3 regions of the Actinoplanes ianthinogenes genome follow, and region 2 is predicted to be linked to each of the others. Evidence: riboswitches for the same ligand, from Rfam matches in the RefSeq annotation. Region 2 holds a riboswitch; each other region holds the start of a gene.

Region 1 (7,416 bases), 2.9 Mb from region 2:
GAGCCGGCGAGCAGCCAGTCGCAGCGGCGGCGCCAGGCGGGTGAATCGTGCTTGCCGCGGAACTCCAGGGCCACGCCGCGGATCGCGAGCAGCAGCAGGATGCCGACCATCGGCAGGTAGAGGGCGGAGAGCAGGACCGCGTACCAGTCCGGGAAGGCGGCGAAGGTGACGCCGATCGCGGCGACCAGCCAGACCTCGTTGCCGTCCCAGAACGGGCCGATGGTGCGGATCGCCGCGCCGCGTTCGTGCTCGTCACGGCCGAGGAACGGGGCGAGCAACCCGACGCCGAAGTCGAAGCCCTCGAGGACGAAGTAGAGCACCCAGGCGAGGACGAGGATCGCGAACCAGAAGGTGATCATGCGACGGTCTCCTAGTAGGCCGGGGCGGGTTCAGCCGCGGGCGACTTATCCAAAATTTCGGATGTAAGCGGCTTTTTCGAGAGATGGACAACGAGCTTGTACCAGGCGATCGCCAGCAACCCGTAGACCAGCGTGAACCCGGCCAGCGAAGCGATGACTTCGGCGCTGGTCAGCCCCGGGGAGATCCCGTCAGCCACCTTGGAGATCCCGAAGGCGAGCCACGGCTGCCGAGCCGTCTCGGTGAAGATCCAGCCGAACGTGTTGGCCGCGGCCGGCAGCAGCGGCGAGAGCAGCAGGATCCGCTTGGCCCAGCCCGGCACTCCCGCGCCCCTCTGCAGGAAGGCGGGGAGGAGCGGCAGCCGCGACTTCTTCCCGGCGGAGGCCCAGAGGTAATACGCCGCCAGGACCATCCCGGCGATGCCGGCGCCCATCATCAGCCGGAACGTCCAGAACGCCACCGGAATCATCGGCACGTAGCTCCCCGGGCCGTACTGCGCCACGTACTGCGCCTGGAGATCGTCGATCCCCTGCACGGTCCCGTCGAAGGATCCGGTGCCCAGAAAGGACAGCAGCCGCGGCACCTCGATGGTCAGGAACGGCTTCTCGTGTCCGAGCTTCCCGAGCGCGAAGACCGAGAACGGCGCCCCGGTGGTCGTCGAGTACAGCGCCTCCGCGGCCGCCATCTTCATCGGCTGCACCGCCGTCATCACCTTGCCGAGGTGGTCGCCGGTCAGCGCGGTGAGCGCGCCGCCGATCAGCGTCAGCCAGGCGCCGAGCCGGGCCAGCGTACGGAAACCGGTGTCGGCCGCAAGCCGCCACACGCCGATGGCGAGCAGCAGGCCTCCGCCCGCCATGGCCGCCCCGGCCATGGTGTGCGGGAACGCCGCGAGCACCACCTCGTTGGTCATCAGCGCGGAGAAGCTCGTCAGGTGGGCGCGCCCGGTGGTGGCGTCCAGCTCGTAGCCGACCGGGTTCTGCATGAACGAGTTGGCCGCCAGGATGATGTAGGCGGAGAGCAGGGTCCCGGCCGCGACCACCACGATCGTCGCGGCGTGCAGCTTGCGGGGGAGCCGCTCCCACCCGAAATACCAGAGCGCCAGGAAGGTCGCCTCCAGGAAGAACGCGAGCATCCCCTCGATCGCGAGGGTCGGCCCGAACACGTCGCCGTAGAACTTGGCGAACGCGCTCCAGCCGAGCCCGAACTGGAACTCCTGGACGAGCCCGGTGACGACGCCGACCGCGAACGTGACGATCAGCAGCTTGCCGACGAATTTCGTCAGCTCCTGATACTTGCGATTCTCCGTCCGCAACCAGGTCAGATGCAGTCCCGCCGCAGTCGCCGACAGGCTGATCGACAGCGGCACGAACAGGTAGTGATAGATCGTCACGACGGCGAATTGCAGCCGGGTCAGGTCGAGCACGTCCATCGGGAAGCCCCCTCTACGACTCTTCGTAGTAGATACTACGAGACGTAGTACTACCGGCTCTAGTAGGATGGGTCACATGGCACTAGGCGATCTCGAACGCGAGGTCATGACGCAGCTCTGGGATGCTCCGGAGGCGCTGACCGTCCGGCAGGTGCACGAAAGAATCAGCCAAAACCGCGACTTGGCATATACGACCGTCATGACGGTCCTGGACCGTCTCGCGAAAAAAGAGCTCGTTGTCCAAATAAAAGCGGACAAAGCTTATAAGTACGCCGCCGCGCAGACTCGCGAGGAGATGACGGCGGCGCTCATGATGGACGCCCTGAGCGCCTCCCCCGATCAGGACGCCGCGCTGGCATACTTCCTCGGTCAGCTGCCCCCCGGCGCGATCCAAGCCGCCCTGGACGCCACACCGAAAGAGACGTGACCGCACTCATCCTCGGAGCCCTCGGGCTGACGCTCTCGCTGGTCGTCCCGGGCATCCTGGCCGGCGCCCGCTGGCCCGACCGCGCGCCGGTCGCCGCCGTCCTGCTCTGGCAGGCCCTCACCCTGACCGCGGTGCTCTGCGCCCTCGGGGTGGTGCTGGCCGCCCCGGAGGAGCTGACCCGGGCGGCCGGCGCCGACCACCCGTGGACCGTCGCGGCGCTGATCTTCTCCCTCGCGGTGGCGGCCACCATCGTGATCCGGCTGCTGATCTCGCTGATCAAGGTCTCGGCGCGGGCACGCGCCCGGCGCGAGCGGCACCGGATGCTCGCCGATCTGCTCGACCGCGCCGAACGGCACCGGGAGCTGGGCGGCGCCGAGGTGCGGGTGCTCGACGGGGCGCTGCCGCTGGCGTACTGCGTGCCCGGCCGGGAGCCGCGGGTGGTGCTCAGCGACGCGGTGCTGCGGATTCTGGACCGGTCGCAGGTGGACGCCGTGCTGGCACACGAGCAGGCGCACCTGCGGCACCGGCACGAGCTGGTGATGGAGTCGTTCACCGCGTTCTATCAGGCGGTGCCGCGACCGCTGCGCTCCCGGGCGCCGCTCGACGCGGTGCACCTGCTGCTCGAGATGGTGTCCGACGACGCCGCCCGGCGCCGGGTCGGTGCGGCCCCACTGCGCGCCGCGCTGGCCCGGTTGTCCGACGCCGTACCCCTCGCGGAGGAGGCCCCGGCCGACCCGGCGGGTGAATCCCGCTCCCGCAGGCTCGACCGGCTGACCGGTCCGGCGCCCACCTCGAGGACGCTCTCGGTGCTCGCCGGGGTCGCCGCCGCCGGTCTCCTGGTGTTACCTACCGTGATCCTGGTGGTGCCCTGGCTTGGGCAGGCCCTGGACGCGTGGCCATTTCGCTCACTCTGAGTATTGGAAGGTGTGCGGGCGGTTTCGCCGCGCGGGCAAGCTTCATTTGCCTGCATGATCCGAGTACGGTGGTCCCCGGTTCGGCAGCCCCCCATCGTCCATCCGGCCGATCTGACGAGCCACCGCCTAATCGCCGGAGACGGCGAGCCGGGGACCCAGGTGTGTGGGGTGAAGCCATCGCAACGGTGGCCGGGCGTGCTTCCCGCCCGAACCCGTCAGCTAACCCGGTCGGCGGCCGAGTGGAAGAAAGGACAACGCACCTACGTGAAGCGCGTACTAGGCGGCCTGCTCGCCGCGGTTGCCGCCGCCGGACTCGTTCTCACCGGACCCGTCGTTGCCCACGCCACGCCCTCGCCGTCCAGCGTCGAGGACCAGATCGACAAGCAGTGGAACGAACTCGAGCCGGTGATCGAGGACTACAACGACACCCACGGGAAGCTGCTCAAGCTGCAGAAGCAGCAGAAGCAGCTGAACAAGACGCTCGCCCCGCTGCAGAAACAGGTCGACGTGGCGCTGGCGGAGGTGCGCGGGCTCGCGTCCGACGCCTACATGCAGGGTCCGCCGAGCGCCATGGGCGCGATCCTGGGCGGTTCGCCGAACGATCTGACCGAGAAGCTCTCGCTTCTCGAGCAGCTGGCCGCCAACCGCCGGGAGTCGATCAGCAGCGTCGTGACGCTGCGCGACAAGTACGCCGCTGACAAGGAGAAACTGGACGCCCTGGCGACCGAGATCGCCACTCGGGACACCGACCTCAAGACCAAGAAGTCGGCGATCGAGAAGGAGATCACCTCCCTCCAGAAGCTGCGGCTCAAGGCGTACGGCGACACCGACGACGGTCCGTACAAGACCGGCCCGTGCCCGGTCGACTACACCAACGACATGGGTGGCCGGGCCGCGCAGCGGGCCTGCGACCTGATCGGCAAGCCCTACGTCTTCGGTTCCGAGGGCCCGAACAGCTACGACTGCTCGGGTCTGACGAAAGCGGCGTGGGCGGCCGTCGGCGTGCATCTCGAGCACTACACGAAGGATCAGTGGGGTTCCGGGAAGTCGGTGAGCCGGAGCGAGTTGAAGCCGGGTGACCTGGTCTTCTACTACTCCGACGTGCACCACGTGGCCATCTACATCGGTGGCGGCATGGTGGTGCACGCGCCGCACACGGGCGACCACGTGCGGATGGCGACGATCGATCGCGGGCCGATCGCCGGCTATCGCCGGCCCGCGGGCTGACCCTCCGGTCCAGGTATCCGAACCGCTCCCGGCCCGCGCCGGGAGCGGTTCGCTTTTCAGACCCTTTGCGTACGGCGGGAAGCGCCGGTCAGCACCTTTCGCAACAGCGCCGCCAGTTGCTCGCGCTCTCCCGCGCTCAGGGGCGCCAGTAACTCGTCCTGGATCGCCGCCGCCCGCTCCGCGAGGTCCCGCGACCGCTCCTGACCGGTCTCGGTCACCGTGATGACGTTGCGCCGCCGGTCGCCGGGGTCGGGGGAGCGGGCCACATATCCGTCCTCCTCCAGCTCGTTGAGCGCGCCGACCAGGTCGCTGAGGTGGATGCCGGTGCGCCGCCCGAGCGCCGCCTGGCTGGCCGGCCCGTCCGCGATCAGCGACTCCAGCAGCCGGTAGTGATAACCCCGCGCGCCCACCTCGGCGAACCCGTCGCCGACCAGCCGGTGTGCGTGCGCGGCGGCCTGGGTGAGCAGCCAGCTCGGCAGTTGATCCATGTGTCCAGCATAACATTGGACGAACTAACGTTAGTTTGTCTAACGTTAGCCGCATGAACGAATTCCGCGTCCACCTCCCGCAGTCCGAGCTCGACGACCTGACCGACCGGCTCACCCGCACCCGCTGGCCCGACGAGCTGCCCGGCGCCGGCGACGACTACGGCATCCCCCTGGCCCGGGTCCGCGCCCTCACCGATCGGTGGCTCACCTTCGACTGGCGGGCGCACGAGGCCGAGCTCAACGCGTACCCGCAGTTCGTCACCGAGATCGGCGGTGACCGGGTCTACTTCATGCACCTGCGCAACGCCGACCCGGACGCCCTGCCGATCGTGCTCACCCACGGCTGGCCCGGCTCCACGGTCGAGTTCCTGGACGTCGTCGACCGGCTCGCCGAGCACTTCCACGTGGTCGTCCCGGCCATCCCCGGCTTCGGCCTGTCCGGGCCCACCACCCGGCGCGGCTGGAGCCAGCAGCGGGTCGCCGAGGCCTGGGCCGAGCTGATGAGCCGGCTGGGCTACCGGCGCTACGGCGCGCAGGGCGGCGACTGGGGCTCCGGCGTCTCCCGGCACCTGGCCGCCGCCGCGCCGGACAACGTGGTCGGCGTGCACGTCAACTACCTGCCCACGCCCGGCTCGCCGGAGGGTCTGAGCGCCGCCGACCAGGCGCGGCTCGCCAAGACCATGGAGCTGGCGAAAAATCGGCACCCGCACCAGCTGCTGTTCGCCGCCGGCCCGCAGACCCCGGCCTATGCGCTGAACGACTCGCCGACCGGGCTGCTGGCGTTCTGGGCGGACAAGTTCGACCGGTGGTCCGACCCGGCCACCCCGGTGCCGGACGATCGGATCCTGGCCGACGTGGCCCACCACTGGTTCCACCGGACCGCCGCGTCGTCCGCCCGGCTGATCAAGGAGAGCGCGGTGAACGTGCCGGTGACCTGCGCGGCGCCGCTCGGTGTCGCGGTCCTGCCGGGCGACCTCACGCAGTCGGTCCGGCCGCTGGTCGAGCAGCGGTACGACGTGCGGCACTGGACGGAGTTCCCGCGAGGTGGGCACTTCGCCGCGCTGGAGGTGCCGGAGCTGTTCGCCGAGGACGTCACGGCGTTCTTCCGCAGCCTCGACAATCGCTGATCACGGTGTCGATCCGGCCACGTCCCGGTCCCCGCCCGCCCAGGGGGGCCTCCCCGAAGACAGTGTGATGCGGAGGCGAGATCGTGCGGGGGCGGGCTGTGGACAGCGCGCTGGTGTGGACGACTTGCCGTTGAGCCGGCGGAGATGCTTCTGAGCACCGGCCGGAGGTGGTGGGTGGGGCGGACGCGGGCATAATCGCGTTCCATGAGCGACGCGTTGATCGAGAGCCTCATCGCGGCGGTGCAGGGTCGCCCCGACGATCTGCCGCTGCGGCTGCACCTGGCCGAGCTGCTGGTTGCGGCCGGGCGCGGGGCCGAGGCGATCGAGCACGCCGCTCAGGTGCTCAGCCGGGAGCCGGGGAATGCGACGGCCCGGACCCTGATGACGTCCGCGCTGGCCGGCCCGGCCGCTGCGCCGCCGTCTGCCGCCTCCCTTCCAGCCCCGGATGCCGTGGCACCTTCGACTCCGGCGTCAGCGGAGACGCCGGCCGCCGAGCCGCCGGCATCGGAAAGGTCGGCCGCGGAGCCGCCGGCATCGGGGGCGCCGGCCGGGGTCGACTGGGCAGCGATGGAGCAGCAGTTCGGGGACGTGGTCCCGCCGCGGTTCGCCCGGTCCGGTGACGAGCCGGAGCCGGTGACCGGGCACGGCGACCGGGCCTTCGACGTCGAGCGCTCCACCGTCACCCTCGCCGACGTCGGCGGCATGGCCGAGGTCAAGAAGCGTCTCGAGGTCTCCTTCCTCGGCCCGCTGCGCAACCCGAAACTGCGCAGCCTGTTCGGCAAGAGCCTGCGCGGCGGTCTGCTGCTCTACGGCCCGCCCGGCTGCGGCAAGACGTTTCTGGCCCGGGCGGTCGCGGGCGAGATGGGTGCGGCGTTCATTTCTTTGTCGATCACTGACGTGCTGCAGATGTGGGTGGGCAGCTCCGAGTGCAACCTGCACGACCTGTTCGAGTCGGCTCGCGGGCACGCCCCGTGCGTCCTGTTCCTCGACGAGATCGACGCGCTCGGGCACAAGCGCAGCCAGCTGCACTCGTCGGCGATGCGTACCGTGGTGAACCAGCTGCTCACCGAGCTGGACGGCGTGCAGGGCGGCAACGAGGGTGTGTTCGTGCTGGCCGCGACGAACGCGCCGTGGGACGTGGACGCCGCGCTGCGCCGGCCGGGGCGGCTCGACCGTACCGTGCTGGTGCTGCCCCCGGACGGCCCGGCGCGGGCCGCGATCATCGAGTTCCACCTGCGCGATCGCCCGGTCGCCGGCGTCGACCTGGCGGCGGTCGCCGCGGCCACCGAGAACTTCTCCGGCGCCGACCTGGCCCACCTGTGCGAGACGGCCGCCGAGTTCGCGATGCGTGACGCGATCGCCACCGGTGAGATCCGCATGATCAACCAGGCCGACATGCTGGCCGCCGCCGCGGAGATCCGTCCCTCCACCGACGCCTGGTTCACCA
Region 2 (7,416 bases):
TGCCGCCGATGAGCAAGGACCCCCGGGTGGCCGCCGTGCTGGACCACCCGCTGCAGGCCGAGGAGATGCTGGAGCAGCGCTCCGGCGGCCTGCTGGTGCACCGGACCAAGGCCAGTGACCTGCGGATGGCCGCGGCCATGGAGCACCTGGTGGAGACGCCGGGCCGGCACGCGATCACCACCGAGGGGCACGCCGACTGGCTGCGCACCACGGTGGCCTGCCGGCTGGAGCCGGGGCAGAAGCTGCGGGTGGTCAAGCTGGCCGCGTACGGCTGGTCCTCGATGCGCTCGCTGCCCGCCCTGCGCGACCAGGTCGGCGCCGCGCTGGCCAGCGCCCGGCTGGACGGCTGGGAGGGTCTGGTCCAGCAGCAGCAGGACTACCTGGACGCCTTCTGGGACCACTCCGACGTCCGCGTCGAGGGCGACCCGGAGGTGCAGCAGGCGGTCCGCTTCGGCCTCTTCCACACTCTCCAGGCCGGTGCCCGGGCGGAGCAGCGCCCGATCGGCTCCAAGGGCCTGACCGGCCCCGGCTACGACGGGCACACCTTCTGGGACTCCGAGACGTTCGTGCTGCCGGCGCTCACCTACACCCAGCCCTCGGCCGCGGCCGACGTGCTGCGCTGGCGGCACTCGACGCTGGACCTGGCCCGGGAGCGGGCGCAGACGCTGGGCCTGCAGGGCGCCGCCTTCCCGTGGCGGACCATCCGCGGGCAGGAGTGCTCCGGGTACTGGCCGGCCGGCACCGCGGGCTTCCACATCGCCGCGGACATCGCCGACGCGGTCCGCCGTTACGTGCAGGCCACCGGGGACTACGACTTCGAGCGTGAGGTCGGCCTGGAGCTGCTGGTGGAGACCGCCCGGCTGTGGCGCTCGCTGGGCCACCACGACCGGCACGGCCGGTTCCACATCGACGGCGTCACCGGGCCGGACGAGTACACCGCGGTGGTGAACGACAACATCTACACCAACCTGATGGCGCAGCAGAACCTGATGACCGCGGTGGAGGCGTGCAAGCGGCACCCGGACCTGGCGCGGCGCTTCGGGGTGGACGACGAGGAGGCGGCCTCCTGGCGGGACGCGGCGGCGGCCGTGCACATCCCGTACGACAAGGAGCTCGGGGTGCACCAGCAGTGCGAGGGCTTCACCCGGTTGCAGGAGTGGGACTTCGAGAACACTCCGCCGGAGGGCTACCCGCTGCTGCTCAACTACCCGTACTTCGACCTGTATCGCAAGCAGGTGGTCAAGCAGGCCGACCTGGTGATGGCGATGTACATCCGCGGTGACGCGTTCACCCCGGAGGAGAAGACCCGCAACTTCGCGTACTACGACGCGCGTACGGTCCGGGACTCCTCGCTGTCGGCCTGCATCCAGGCGGTGATGGCGGCCGAGACCGGTCACCTGGAGCTGGCCCACGACTACCTGGGCGAGGCCGCCCTGATGGACCTGCACGACCTGCACCAGAACGCGCGCGACGGCGTGCACGTGGCGTCGCTGGCCGGCTCGTGGATCGCGCTGGTCGCCGGCCTCGGCGGGATGCGTGACTTCAACGGCCAGCTGTCGTTCGCGCCGCGGCTGCCCAGCCGGATCAACAACCTGGACTTCTCGCTGCTCTGGCGGGGTCTGCGGCTGCGGGTCAACGTCACCGCCGACGAGGTGACCTACTCGCTGCGCAACGGCGGCGGGTCGGCCCGGCTCACGCTGCTGCACCACGGCAAGGAGATCGAGGTCACCCAGGTGCGCCCGGTGACCATGGCGATCCCGTCGGCCGGGCCGGTCGGCCCGTCGCCGTCGCAGCCGGCCGGGCGGGCTCCGGTGCGGCGCGCGACCCCGCACTGACGTCCTGACGCGAAAGCCCCCGTTTCCCGAGGAGGGAAGCGGGGGCTTTTCGGTACGAGAGCCCGATTACAGCAGCGACACGTGCACGTGGTCGGTGTGGTCACTCGGACCGTGATACGCGTGCCAGTTGTTGGTCGCGGGGAACCAGATCTGCTTGTACCAGATCACGTAATAGATCCCGAGCCGGTCGGCGTTGCGCACCAGGAACGCGGTGAGGTCGTTGCCGTACCGCATCATCTTGGCGTTGCCGGTCGCCGAGGAGAACCCGCTCTTCTGCAGGGACCAGTCGCAGGCCCGGCCTTTCGGGTGCTCGAACGGGCCACCGTTGCGGTGGCAGCCGACGAACATGTTGAAGCCGGCCTTCTTCACCTCGTTGTAGAGGTGCAGCGTGCGCTTGGTGATGCAGCCGTCGGTCGTCGGGTCCTTCTGGTTGCAGGACTCCGGCGAGAAGCCGCCGTCGGAGTTGCGCGGCGCCGGAGCGGCCGTCTTCGAGGTCGCGTCGACGAAGCCGGCGGTGATGGTCTTGTTGATGCCGGTGCCGCCGCCGAGCAGCTCGAGCTGGTCCTCGGCCGAGTCGTGCAGTTTCTGCTGGACGCCGAGCTGCTGCTCCTCGTTCTTGACCTCGGCGTCGAGCCGGGTCTTGTCCGCGGTGATGTCCTGGAGCAGGGTGTTCAGCTCGTGCAGTTTCTCGTCGTGCAGCTTGTTGATCTCCTCCAGCGAGACCGCCTTGTCCAGGAAGTCCGTGGAGTCGTTCGCCCGGAGCAGGAAGCTCAGCGAGCTGAGGTTGCCGACCTGGTACTGCTGCTTGGCGATCGCGTTGACCTCGGGAACCAGCTGATCACGCCGGGCCTCCGCGGTCTTGATCTGAGCGGCCAGCTCCTTCTGGGTCTTCTTCGACTTCGCCACCGCGGCTTTCGCGTTGACGTACCGGCGGTTCGTCGCCTCGATCTGGTCGGAGAGGTCGCCGTCGCCGTCGCCTTCATCGGCGGTCGTCGGGTTGCCGCCTGGTGCGGCATGAGCCGGGGTGACCGGTGCCACGAATATGGCGGCAGCCACCAACGGCGCCAGGGCAAGCGTCAGCCACCGGCGGGGACGTGCGGTCATCAACAATCCTTCCTTGTCACCGCCGACCGGGTTAGCTGACGGGTTCGGGACGGAAGCTATCCCTACCGCATATAGCGGATTCACCCCAACTACCTGGTTCCCCGGCTCACCTTTCGGTGATTGGGCGGCGGCCTGCCGGCAACTCGGGGGCGGTGCCGTCCTGGCAGGACCGGCGGCCAGTTTACCTGAGATATCTCGGTACATCAGCGTCCGGAAAACGGCCAAAATTGTTACCGCACAACGACTTTCCGTAATCGCATCACGACTCGTGACCGGGCCGTCGCAATGGGTACGAGAACTGTCGATTCGTCGATCCGCTGGGGTATGGTCGTCGCGGTTCCCGCGCGGGGACCGCCGCCTAATCGCATAACGAGCGAGCCGGGGATCCACCTTTCTTCCGGGGCGAATCCGCATCACGCGGTAGGGACTTCCTTCATCCCGAGCCCGTCAGCTAACCCGGCCGGCGGCCGACGGAAGGAAACAGCCAGTGCAGCATGTGACTGCGCGGCGACGATGGGCGGCCTTTCTAGCGCTCCTGGTCGCCGCATGCGGGATCGCCGGTGTCGCCGGCCCGGCGGCTGCCGCGCCGCGTCCGCTGACCGCGCCGGGCGAGTCCGGCGACGACGGCGAGGGCGGCGCGAAAGCCCTGCTCGACAAGCTCAACGAGGCCTCGAAAGGCTACGTCGACGCCAAGGCCAAGCTCGCGAAATCCAAGCAGCAGCAGACCAGCCTCGCCGCCGAGCTGAAGAAGCTGGACGCGGCCCTCGGCCCCCAGCAGGCCGCGCTCAACAAGTACGCCCAGCAGGCTTACACGATGGGCCGGCTCGGCCCGCTCAGCGCGATGCTCGGCGCCGACTCGTCGGCCGGCTTCCTGGACCGGGCCCAGCTGCTGACCACCGTGGCGGCCCGGCAGAACCAGGCGATCGCCGACCTGAAGAACACCCGCACCGACCGCCAGACGGCCAAGACCGGCATCGACGCGGCCATCGTCGACCAGCAGAAGCAGGTCAACGTGATGGCCAAGCGCAAGGCGCAGGCCGAGCAGGCGCTCAAGGACGCGAACCAGGGCGGGGACTCCGGTGACGCGGGTTCCAGCGGCGGCAGCGCGGACGCCGACAAGCCCTCCGGCGACCTGGACGGCAAGTGCGTGCCGGACCCGACGACGGACGGCTGCATCAGCCCACGCCTGCTGTTCGCGATGAAGCAGGCGCAGAAGGCCGGTTTCACCCGGTACGTCGCCTGCTACCGGCCGCAGAACAGCGGGGAGCATCCGAAGGGACGGGCCTGCGACTTCGCCGCCGACAAGAACGGGTTCGGCGGGGTGGCGACCGGGGCCAGCAAGACCTACGGGACCAACCTGGCGAACTACTTCATCCACAACTCGGACACGCTGGGCGTGCTCTACGTGATCTGGTTCAAGCGGATCTGGCTGCCGAGCAGTGGATGGAAGTCGTACAGCGGGGCGGGCGGCACGCCGTCGACCGACCACACGAACCACGTGCACCTGTCGGTGACGTAAATCTCAAACCCGCTTTTCGGTACGGCCGGCGCGCGCAGGCCGTACCGAAAAAGGGAATTTCAGGCGGGGAGCAGGCGGTGCCCGGCCATCTCGAGCTCGCCCTCGTGCAGGACGGTGACCGGGGTCTTGAGCCCGGACACGGCGTCGTGCAGCACCACCGACGCGCCGTCGATCCGATAGGTGCCGGCCGGCCGCTTCCGGCGGCCGGCCACCTGCCCCGCGTACGTTCCATCGATGCGCAGCTGGAGCCGGACCATGCCGTCCTGGCTGCGCCAGGCGCCGACCACCGCGGCGCCGGTCACCACGGCCGGCCGCTGCGGGGCCAAGCCGAGGCCGGCGTCGGGCGTGCGGCCCATGGCGATGGCCAGCATGGCGGCCGCGTCCAGGACGGTGGTGTCGACGCGAGGGGCGTGCGAGGAATGCATCGGGCCGGCTCCGGAGGGTGGGTGTCGGGAACGACTTCTCCCTTCGGCCTGACACCGGCCCGATGCAGAACTCCGCGGGTTGCGACCCGGTTATTTGGCGGCGCCGCCGGCTTTCAGCGAGCCGAGCACCGACGCGGCCAGTTTCTCCAGGTAGTCGTCGCTCATCGGCTGCCGGGAGACGGCCAGCCGCCAATACAGCGGGCCGAGGATCAGGTCGACGGCCACCTCCGGATCGGTGTCCTCGGGCAGCTCGCCCCGGGCGATGGCCTGGCCGACCAGTTTCTCCCCGACCGACTGCTGGTGGGTGCGCAGCACCCGTTGCAGGGTCTCGGCGATCTGCGGGTTCCGCGCCGCCTCGGCCATCAGGTCGGGGATGATCTGCGAGGCCACCCGGTGCTGCAGCGCCTTGCTGACGATCATCATGAGCAGGTCGAGGTCGCCGGAGAACGAGCCGGTGTCCGGAAGTGGCACCTTGCGACCGGCGACTTCCGTGATGATCTCCAGTACCATCTCCAGCTTGTTGCTCCATCGCCGGTAGATGGCGGTCTTGCCGACGCCGGCACGCCGGGCCACGGCCTCGATCGACAGGCGGCCGTAACCGACCTCTGCCAGCTCACTCATGACCGCGTTACGAATCGCCACGGTGATGTCGTTCCGGAGCACCGCCGCTCCGGCAGGTGCGCGTTTGACTGTCGCCACCCGGTAACTATAGCGCTACGACGTAACGGTTGCGTTCCGCCGTTTGGTCGGCTACCGTTCCTTCAACGTCGATACGAACCCGTTCCATCGGCGTCGGCGGACGCCTGTCATGCTGCTAGCTGTGTTCGAAGGCAAGTCACCGGAGTCCGCTGCTTCGCCCGGGCTGACGAGATCGGAGCACCAGTCCATGCCAGAGACGGCGGTTGCCGATGCCGCTACCGGCGTTTCCCCCAGGGATCTCGCCCGACGGCACGGCCTCACCTCTTCCGGGCGTCGGCTCGGACTCGTGGAGTACTCCCGCAAGCTGTGGGGGTATCGCCACTTCATCGCCGCGCACGCCAAGGCGAAGACGACGTCCTCGCTGGGCAACACGAACCTCGGCGCGCTGTGGCAGGTGCTGACGCCGGCGCTCAACGCCTTCGTCTACTACATCATCTTCGGTGTGGTGATCGGCACACGTGGCGGTGTCGACAACTTCGTGGCGTATCTCTGCATCGGCGTCTTCGTCTTCCAGTTCACCCAGTCGGTGGTGCAGAACGGCATCAATGCCATCACCGGCAACCTGGGCCTGATCCGGGCGCTGCACTTCCCGCGGGCCAGCCTGCCGCTGTCGGTGGCCCTGGTGGAGATCCGCAACTTCGTCACCGCGCTGGTCGTGCTGCTGGTGATCGTGGTCGTCAAGGAGCCGGTCAACCTGGAGTGGCTGCTGGTCATCCCGGCGATGATCCTCCAGTCGATCTTCAACACCGGGCTGGCGCTGGCCTGCGCCCGGTTCGGCTCCAAGATGCGCGACGTCAAGCAGCTGATCCCGTTCATCATGCGGTTCTGGCTGTACGGCTCGGCCGTGCTCTACCCGGTCACCCGGTTCACCGAGCACCTGCACGGCTGGAAGCTGTTCGCCGTCGAGCTGAACCCGCTGCTGGTCTTCATCGAGCTCTACCGGCACGCGCTGATGGAGAACGTGAAGCTGGCCGGCAGCCCGGCCCAGCTCTGGACCGAGGCGGTCATCTGGTCGCTGGTCGTGGGCCTGGGCGGCTTCGTCTACTTCTGGCGCGGAGAGAAGGGCTACGGCCGTGGCTGACATCGCCGACGACGAGCGCATCCCCACTGTCATCGCCGACAACGCCCACGTGATCTACAAGATCCACGGGTCGGCCGGTGGTCAGCAGCAGAGCCCGCTCGCGAGCTTCAAGCGGATCGTCACCCGCACCAAGGCGGCGAACGTCCGGGAGGTGCACGCGGTCAAGGGCGTCTCCTTCGTGGCGTACAAGGGCGAGGCGATCGGCCTGATCGGCAGCAACGGCTCGGGCAAGTCGACCCTGCTGCGCGCGGTCGCCGGCCTGCTGCCGGTGGCCCGTGGCGCGATCTACGCGGCCGGCCAGCCGTCGCTGCTGGGCGTGAACGCGGCCCTGATGAACGACCTGCCCGGCGACCGCAACGTCGAGCTCGGCTGCCTGGCCATGGGCATGTCGCCGGCCGAGGTCAAGGAGAAGAAGCAGAGCATCATCGACTTCTCCGGGATCAACGACCGGGGCGACTTCGCCTCGCTGCCGATGCGGACGTACTCCTCCGGCATGGGTGCCCGGCTGCGCTTCTCGATCGCCGCGGCCAAGCAGCACGACGTGCTGCTCATCGACGAGGCGCTGGCCACCGGTGACGCCAAGTTCCGCAAGCGCAGCGAGGCCCGGGTCCGCGAGCTGCGGGCCGAGGCCGGCACGGTGTTCCTGGTCAGCCACAGCGAGCAGTCGATCCGGGACACCTGCGAGCGGGTGATCTGGCTGGAGTCCGGGCTGATCCGGGCGGACGGCCCGACCGAGGACGTGCTCAAGGAGTA
Region 3 (7,416 bases), 1.5 Mb from region 2:
TGCGGAGGAGCGGCCCGCGGGTGGGGGAGCGGTCCGGTCAGGCCGGAGTCGCGGTGGCCACCGGGCCGGCGGCGCGGCGGGAGGTCTGGCGCCAGCGGATGACGATCGCGGTGCTCAGGATGAAGCTGATCGCCGCCGGGGCGATCGTGATGGCGCTCATCCGGCCCGGAGCGGCCACCGCGGCGCCGATCACGGCGTAGGTGACCGTGGACGGGATGGCGGCGATCGTGGTGCCGAGCAGGTAACGCTTGCGGCAGACGCTGGTGGTGCCGTAGGCGTAGCCGACCAGGCCGAACGGGGCCAGGGGCAGGAAGCGGACCAGGAGCACGGCGGCCAGGCCACGACGGTTGAGCCAGCCGTCGAGGCGGGCCAGCCGGCCGCCGGCCTTGGCCTGGAGCGCGCCGCGGCCGGCCCAGCGGCCGGCGTAGTAGGTGGCGATCGCCGCGATCACGGCGGCGGCCAGGGCGGCGATCGCGCCGGTGGCGGCGCCGAGCAGGGCGCCGCAGGCCACGGTGACCGCGGTCCGGGGGACCAGGACGGACAGGAGCAGGCCGCCCAGCACGGCGACGGCGACGGCGGCGCCCGGGCCGAGCGCGACCACCGCGTCGCCGATGTCGCGCAGCGGCAGGGTGCTCGCGGCCACCGCGAGGCCGCCGATCAGCGCGGTCAGCACGCCGAGCCGGACCAGGCGCCGCTTGCGGCTGATCGGGGCGTGCGCCTCCGGCTCCGCCGGAACCGCCGCGACCGGCGGCTCGAGGACGGCGACGGACCGGCTGATCGGCGCAGCCTGAGAGTCCCCGGCGAGGGCGCCCACGGGGCGTTCAGGTTTGTCGGTCATATGCAGGCCTACCGCCCCAACGGCTCGTCGGTTCAGGACACGGTCGTGCAGTTTGTTCCGCGCTCGTCTTCGTCGTCGTGGTGCCGAGGCACTCAGGCCGGGGCCGTGGCGGCGAACCGCTCGCCCCTCAGCCGCTCCGGCCAGGTGTCGTCAAGGGGCGCAAGCCTATCCGCGCCGGTCGCCCAACGCAGTAGCAGATCGGCTATCGCTGGGTTGCGAGCGAGCGCCGGCCCGTGCGAGTACGTCCCGATGATCTTGCCGGCCCAGGCGCCCTCGGTGTGCCCGTCGTTGCCGATGCCACCGGTCACCCGGGCCAGCGGCGCGGCGTGCTGGCCCAGGTGAGTGCGGCCGCCATGGTTCTCAAAACCGGTCAGCGGGGGAAGCCCGAGCCGCGGGTCGATGTCCCCGCGGAGCTCGCCGACCGCCCGGGTCTCACCCCGGTCCGAGGTGATGTCGAGCAGACCGAGCCCGGCACATTTCGTCCCCTTGGCGAAGAACGAATGACCGAACAGTTGGTAACCCGCGCAGATGGCCAGGACCGAGGCGCCCTGGTTCACCGCGCGGTGCAGGCCGCCGTCGGTGATCAGCCGCTGCGAGGCGAGCGACTGCGGGCCGTCCTCGCCGCCGCCGATCAGGTAGATGTCGGCGGTGGTGGGCATCTGCATGTCGGAGCGGACCTCGTAGGTCTCCACCGGGATGCCGCGGGCGGCCGCCCGGTGCGCCAGGATCAGCAGGTTGCCCCGGTCGCCGTAGGTGGAGAGCAGATCCGGGTAGATCCAGACGATCCGCAAGGTGCTGTCGTTCATGCCTTGACCTCGGTCTTGGTGTTAATTGACACGGTCGAGCACCGCGCGGATGTCCTGGAACGCCGTGTAGTTGGCGATCACCTCGAGGCGGCCGGGCGGGACCGCGGCCAGCGCCTCGTCGAAGGTGTTTACGTGCTGGAACGGCACCCGGTTCACTTCCAGCCGGACGGCCAGGTCGAACGCCCGGTCGCCGGTGATCAGCACGCGCCGGTCGCGCAGCGGGGCGAAGTCGACGTCCCACAGCCACGAGGTGTCCAGCCCGTCGGGGTCCCGCGCGTTGATCGAGAGCAGCGTCGGCGCCTGGTCGGCCATGTCGAACGCCTCCAGCCAGCTCGCCGGGTTCTTGGCGAGCAGCAGCCGGATGTTGCGGCCGTCCCGGTCGACCTGCGCGTACCGCCCCGCGATGGAGGTCACCCGGGAGAGTCGCGGGAGGGCCTCGATCGGGCGGACCCCGAACTCACCGGCGACCGCGAGGGCGGTGGCCGCGTTACCCAGGTTGACCTTGCCGGGGAGCTGGAGCTTGACCAGGTGCCAGTCGCCGCGCGGGTCGATGACGCCGTCCTCCTCGACCACCCACTGCGGGGTCGGCCGGCGCAGCGGGCAGCCGGTGCACCACCAGTCACCGTTCGCCCGCTCGATCGGGTGGCCGCTCTCCGGGCAGACGAACGAGTCGTCGTGCCAGCGCTGACCGGCGCTGAACCACGTGGTCTGCGGGCTGCTGACGGCTGCCCAGACCACCATCGGGTCGTCCGCGTTGGCCACCACCCGGATCTCGGGGTGGCCGGCCAGCGCGGTCTTCCACAGCTGCGCCATCATCGCCACCTCCTTCGCCCGGTCGAGCTGGTCGCGGGAGAGGTTGAGCAGGGCCACCACCTTGGGCCGGGTGGAGTCGATCACCTGGGCCAGGTAGTGCTCGTCGACCTCCAGCACGGCGAACGGGGTGTGTCCCTCTTTCGCCAGGGCCGAGGTGTGGCCGGTGGGCATGTTCGCCCCGTAGCCGTTGGTGGCGACCCGGCCGAGCACGCCGACCGCGGCCGCGGTGAGCCGGGTGGTGGTGGTCTTGCCGTTGGTGCCGGACACCAGGGCGACGGCGCGCCCGGACGACAGGTGGGCCAGCAGGTCCGGATCGATCTTGAGGCCGATCCAGCCGCCGATCACCGAACCGTCGCCGCGTCCCGCGGCCCTGGAGAGCGCGGCCGCGGTCTTCGACGCGGTGGTCGCGACTATGGCCCGCAGGGGCATCTTCCCGTCCGTCACGCCAGCGAGGGTACCGGACCCCGGGGTTACGTCGCGTTGCCGGAAGGCACCCACCACCGTTGCTGTGGCCCTCCTCCCATCGGATTACCACGTTTGCGCCGGTGCCCTGACGTTTCGGGGTTCCTAATGGGTTACCACCCGAGAAATTGTGTGTTCTGGTTCACTTCCCTATTTCGACGGAATGTAGTCGGATGAATGCAATCGGTGATGACATTTGTCTTGCGGAGCGAACAAATGGGACAGCGTCCGTCATGCCAAACACGGTGTGTGACTGAATCGCACCTGACGATCATGGGCGAATTCAGGTACCAAAGATTCGCCGGCAGCAACCGCTCGCCGGTCGCGACGATCCGGTTCACGCCGAGCCCTGCCCCGGGCCGGTCGACGCGAACGCCCAAGCACCAGAACAGCTGACAAGGCATCAGGGGGCAGGGACGGGGGACCCATTTACCGGTCCGCGCCGGCGCCGCACGCCCCACGGCGGCGCCATCGGTCGGACCTTGGGGTGAAGCCACCACGGTGGCCGGGCAAGCCTTCCCGCCCGAACCCGACAGCTAACCTCGCAGGCGTGCCGGAGGGATCTCTCAACCGTGCACGAACACAGTTCGAGCCGGGGCCGCCGCATGTCCGGCGCCGGTACCGTCGCACTGTCCCTGGGCCTCTGCCTCTGCGCCGGCCAGCTCATCGGAGCTTCCCCCGCGGTCGCGTCCACCACGCAGGCCGCGAGCACGACCGCCGGCACGGCGGCCGCTGCGGCGAAGGTCACGCCCAAGTTGACCGCCTCGGTCAACACCCGGAGCCTCGCCTGGGGCTCCACTCTCAAGGTCACCGCCAAGGTCATCGACCCGCGCACCGGCAAGGTCGCCAAGGGCACGGTCCGGCTTCAGGCCTGGCGGACCAACAAGTGGGTCACCTGGGACACCGAGACCGTGAAGAGCGGTGCGGTCACCCTGGCGGCCCGTCCGACCTCCAAGGGCGTCGGTTCCGGCGTCTACGTCCGCACGCTCTTCACCGGCAGCGGCTACAACCAGGCCGCCTCCACCAAGGTCAAGATCTCGGTCAAGTCGAGCGGCGCCAAGATCCTCGCCGAGGCGAAGAAGCACAAGGGCGCGCTCTACCTGTTCGGCGCCGCCGGGCCCAAGCGGTTCGACTGCTCCGGGTTCACCAAGTACGTGTACAAGAAGGCGGCCGGCAAGAACCTGCCGCACAAGGCGAACTCGCAGCAGAAGTACGGCAAGGCGGTCAGCAAGTCGCACAAGCGGGTCGGCGACCTGATCGTCTTCCGCTCCGGGTCGTACGGCTACCACGCGGGCATCTACGCGGGCGGCGGCTACATGTACGACTCGCCGCACACCGGCGCGCGTGTCGGGAAGCACAAGATCTACGGCAGTAACTACGTCGTGCGGCGTCTCGTCGCCTGATGCCGGGCGCCGGCGCCTCCGTGAGTCGCCAGCGCCCTAGTAAGTAAGGAAACACCGCCAGTGGGGCGCGACCCGGTTCGGGTCGCGCCCCACTGGCGTTCCCGGTGCGGCACGGGCGGCCGGTCGCGGTCCGCGCCCCGCCTTCTGATCGCTGACCGGTTTCCGGTACGACCGCAGCGCCACGGCCCGGGCCGGCTCTCCACCCCTCACCGGCGGGATCCGTCCACATGGGCGCCGCCGGACCCTCCACTTTCGGCGCGGGCGACCCTCCACAAGTCCCGGCGGGAGCCTCCACTCTCCTCCACCGGGGTCCTCCACTCTCCTCCACCGGGGTCCTCCACTTCTCTCCCCGCCGCACTCCACAACCCTCCCCAAGCGGCTGAACAGTGCTTTTCGGGCGGAGTTATCGACCCTCCTGCGCCGGATGTCGGAAACCGGACCTGGTGGATCATGGTCTCGCCCTCCACTCCGCGCCACCGCCTGTGAACTGGGATTACGTCCGCGAAAACGGCTCGTGAGCGATCGCTTTCGGGTTGCAGGTGGAGGGAAGTGGAGTAGAGTGGGGCGCAGTGGCAGGACTGAGCGGACGACACCGAGAGCCTGCCGGCCCGAGTTGACAGACGGTCCACTCCCTCCGCGAAGGAGCGGCCGTCCCGGCAAAGGGGTGGGGGCCGATGTTTCTCGGCACGCACACCCCTCGGCTGGACGAGAAGGGCCGGCTGATCCTCCCGGCGAAGTTCCGAGATGAGCTGGCGGGAGGTGTCGTGATCACGAAGGGGCAGGAGCGCTGTCTTTACGTGTTCCCGATGCCGGAGTTCCAGCGCATCGCGGGCCAGCTGCGCGAGGCGCCGGTGACCAACAAGGCCGCCCGGGCTTACAGCCGGGTGTTCTTCGCCAGCGCCCACGACGAGGTGCCTGACAAACAGGGCCGGGTCACCATCCCCGCACACCTGCGGGAGTACGCGAGTCTCGGCCGGGATCTCGTGGTGATCGGGGCCAGCACCCGGGTCGAGATCTGGGACAAGCAGTCCTGGGACGACTACCTCTCGGCGAGCGAGGAAGAGTTCGCCGACATCGAGGAGGGGGTGCTGCCCGGCGGACTGTAAGGCGTGGCACTCGGTGGGCCGCTGGGACTTCCGGCCCGACCGCCACTGCTTGCCGTACTGCGAGATCTCCAGCCGCTCCCGCTCCTGGCGCCTCTTCCCCGGCGCCAGGCGCGTGTCCGGGCCCGGTCATACCGGCGCGGGCAGAGCGGATGGGGATCTGGCGGTACGGATGGCGGCCGGGCCGGCATGGCAGCAACAGGTAACAACCGGGTGTAACGCGATCAGGTGGGGCAATGGGGGTCGACATGGGGGAGCCGCGCGGTGCGCACGTTCCGGTGCTGCTGGAACGCTGCCTCGAGCTGCTCGGTCCGGCCCTGGCCCGGCCCGGCGCGGTGCACGTCGACTTCACGCTGGGCCTCGGCGGGCACGCCGAGGCGGTGCTGGAGCGGTTCCCGGACGTCACCCTGATCGGTCTCGACCGGGACACCGAGGCGCTCGCCCACTCGCGGCACCGTCTGGCCCGGTTCGCCGAGCGGACGCACCTGGTGCACGCGGTCTACCACGAGCTGCCCCGGGTGCTCACCGAGCTGGACCTACCGGGGATCGACAGCGGGCTGTTCGATCTGGGTGTCTCCTCGTTGCAGCTGGACGAGGCGGACCGGGGTTTCGCGTACGCGCAGGACGCCCCGCTGGACATGCGGATGGACCAGTCCCGGGGGATCACCGCGGAAGAGGTCGTCAACACGTACGAGCCCGGCGAGCTGGTGCGCATTCTCCGGCAGTACGGCGAGGAGAAATTCGCTCCACGGATCGTCTCGTCGATCGTCCGGGAACGGGCGAGAGAACGCATCGTCTCGACCGCGCGGCTGGCCGAGCTGATCAAAGACGCTATTCCGGCCGCCGCGCGGCGAACGGGTGGAAATCCCGCGAAAAGGTCGTTCCAGGCACTACGCATTGAGGTGAACGGCGAGCTCGAAGTGCTCGAATCCGCTGTTCCGGCGGCTTTGGACGCGTTGTCGCCCGGCGGGCGACTTGTGGTGATGAGTTATCAATCGTTGGAGGACAAGATCGTCAAGCGCGCCGTCACCGCGAGGGCGCGCAGCACCGGGCCGATCGACCTGCCGGTCGAGCTGCCCGGCACCGGTCCCACGCTGCGGCTGCTGACCCGAGGGTCGGAGCTGCCCAGCGAGGCGGAGGTGGCGGCGAACCCGCGGGCGGCTTCGGTGAAGCTGCGCGCGGTGGAGCGGCTGGACGAGAACGAGAGCAGGGCGAACCAGGGACCGAGGGCCGGCCGCGAACGGCCCCGCATGACTACGTCGGTCCGCGGCGGAGAACCGACGCAACACCGTAGTGAAACGCACGGGGGACAGGGGCGGAAACGCTCCGAGGCGGACGACGAGGGGGAGGGGGAAGCATGAGCGAGCGAACCAACGCGCCGCGGTCGGGGGGCCGTGCGGCGCAACCGCGCTCCACCGCTGGGGAGCGTGGGCGCGGGGCGAGCCGCGATGCCAGGACTGAGGGGGCCGGCGTCCGGGGGGCGCGCCGGTCCGACACGCGCCGGTCCGGGATCGGGCGGGACGACCGCGGTGACCGGCCCGGGCCGCGGGCCGGGGGTGAGGTCGAGGTGAGCATCGAGGGCACCGCGGCCAAGCGGCTGGACACCGCCGCGACGACCGCGCCGGCGTCGCCGCGCCTGCGGGTCGCGCCGCCGCTGCCGATCCGCGCGCCGCGGCCGACCTTCGCGGCCGGCGTGATCGTGCTGGTCCTGATCGGTGTGGTCGGCATCCTGCTGATCAACACCAAGACCATGGAGCAGTCGTTCAAGCTGGACGCGCTGCGTGACCAGCAGACCGCCCTGGACGAGGAGCAGCAGGAGCTGAACCAGCAGCTGATCCAGCTGTCCAGCCCGGGCAACCTGGAGGCCGCCGCGCGCCGGCTGGGCCTGGTCCGGGCGGACAACCCGGCGATGATCCGGCTGCCCGACGGCAAGATCATCCGGCCGCCGACGCCGGGTGAGGGCCCGGTCTCGGTGACCGCGCAGCCGGCCA

The links. A riboswitch is a leader RNA that binds a small molecule or an ion and turns the genes downstream of it on or off. The one in region 2 is predicted to bind cyclic di-AMP.
Region 1: linked by a shared signal. The riboswitch ahead of Aiant_RS35890 (C40 family peptidase) and the one ahead of Aiant_RS22990 (coiled-coil domain-containing protein) in region 2 are both predicted to bind cyclic di-AMP.
Region 3: linked by a shared signal. The riboswitch ahead of Aiant_RS30155 (C40 family peptidase) and the one ahead of Aiant_RS22990 (coiled-coil domain-containing protein) in region 2 are both predicted to bind cyclic di-AMP.

What each region holds. Positions count from the first base shown of each region.
Region 1 covers NZ_AP023356.1:7,966,929-7,974,344, forward strand. Annotated here, with positions in the region: gene cydB (cytochrome d ubiquinol oxidase subunit II) at 1-359, opposite strand, end outside; gene Aiant_RS35875 (cytochrome ubiquinol oxidase subunit I) at 371-1,786, opposite strand; gene Aiant_RS35880 (BlaI/MecI/CopY family transcriptional regulator) at 1,863-2,213, shown strand; gene Aiant_RS35885 (M56 family metallopeptidase) at 2,210-3,127, shown strand; cyclic di-AMP (ydaO/yuaA leader) riboswitch at 3,241-3,376, shown strand; gene Aiant_RS35890 (C40 family peptidase) at 3,392-4,354, shown strand; gene Aiant_RS35895 (MarR family winged helix-turn-helix transcriptional regulator) at 4,411-4,842, opposite strand; gene Aiant_RS35900 (epoxide hydrolase family protein) at 4,896-5,969, shown strand; gene Aiant_RS35905 (AAA family ATPase) at 6,174-7,416, shown strand, end outside.
Region 2 covers NZ_AP023356.1:5,096,445-5,103,860, forward strand. Annotated here, with positions in the region: gene Aiant_RS22985 (glycoside hydrolase family 65 protein) at 1-1,835, shown strand, start outside; gene Aiant_RS22990 (coiled-coil domain-containing protein) at 1,902-2,939, opposite strand; cyclic di-AMP (ydaO/yuaA leader) riboswitch at 2,945-3,076, opposite strand; cyclic di-AMP (ydaO/yuaA leader) riboswitch at 3,285-3,421, shown strand; gene Aiant_RS22995 (coiled-coil domain-containing protein) at 3,427-4,458, shown strand; gene Aiant_RS23000 (hypothetical protein) at 4,518-4,883, opposite strand; gene Aiant_RS23005 (TetR/AcrR family transcriptional regulator) at 4,974-5,582, opposite strand; gene Aiant_RS23010 (ABC transporter permease) at 5,770-6,663, shown strand; gene Aiant_RS23015 (ABC transporter ATP-binding protein) at 6,665-7,416, shown strand, end outside.
Region 3 covers NZ_AP023356.1:6,614,115-6,621,530, forward strand. Annotated here, with positions in the region: gene Aiant_RS30140 (TVP38/TMEM64 family protein) at 38-838, opposite strand; gene Aiant_RS30145 (type 1 glutamine amidotransferase) at 931-1,644, opposite strand; gene Aiant_RS30150 (Mur ligase family protein) at 1,666-2,886, opposite strand; cyclic di-AMP (ydaO/yuaA leader) riboswitch at 3,356-3,485, shown strand; gene Aiant_RS30155 (C40 family peptidase) at 3,492-4,322, shown strand; gene mraZ (division/cell wall cluster transcriptional repressor MraZ) at 4,997-5,428, shown strand; gene rsmH (16S rRNA (cytosine(1402)-N(4))-methyltransferase RsmH) at 5,662-6,786, shown strand; gene ftsL (cell division protein FtsL) at 6,993-7,416, shown strand, end outside.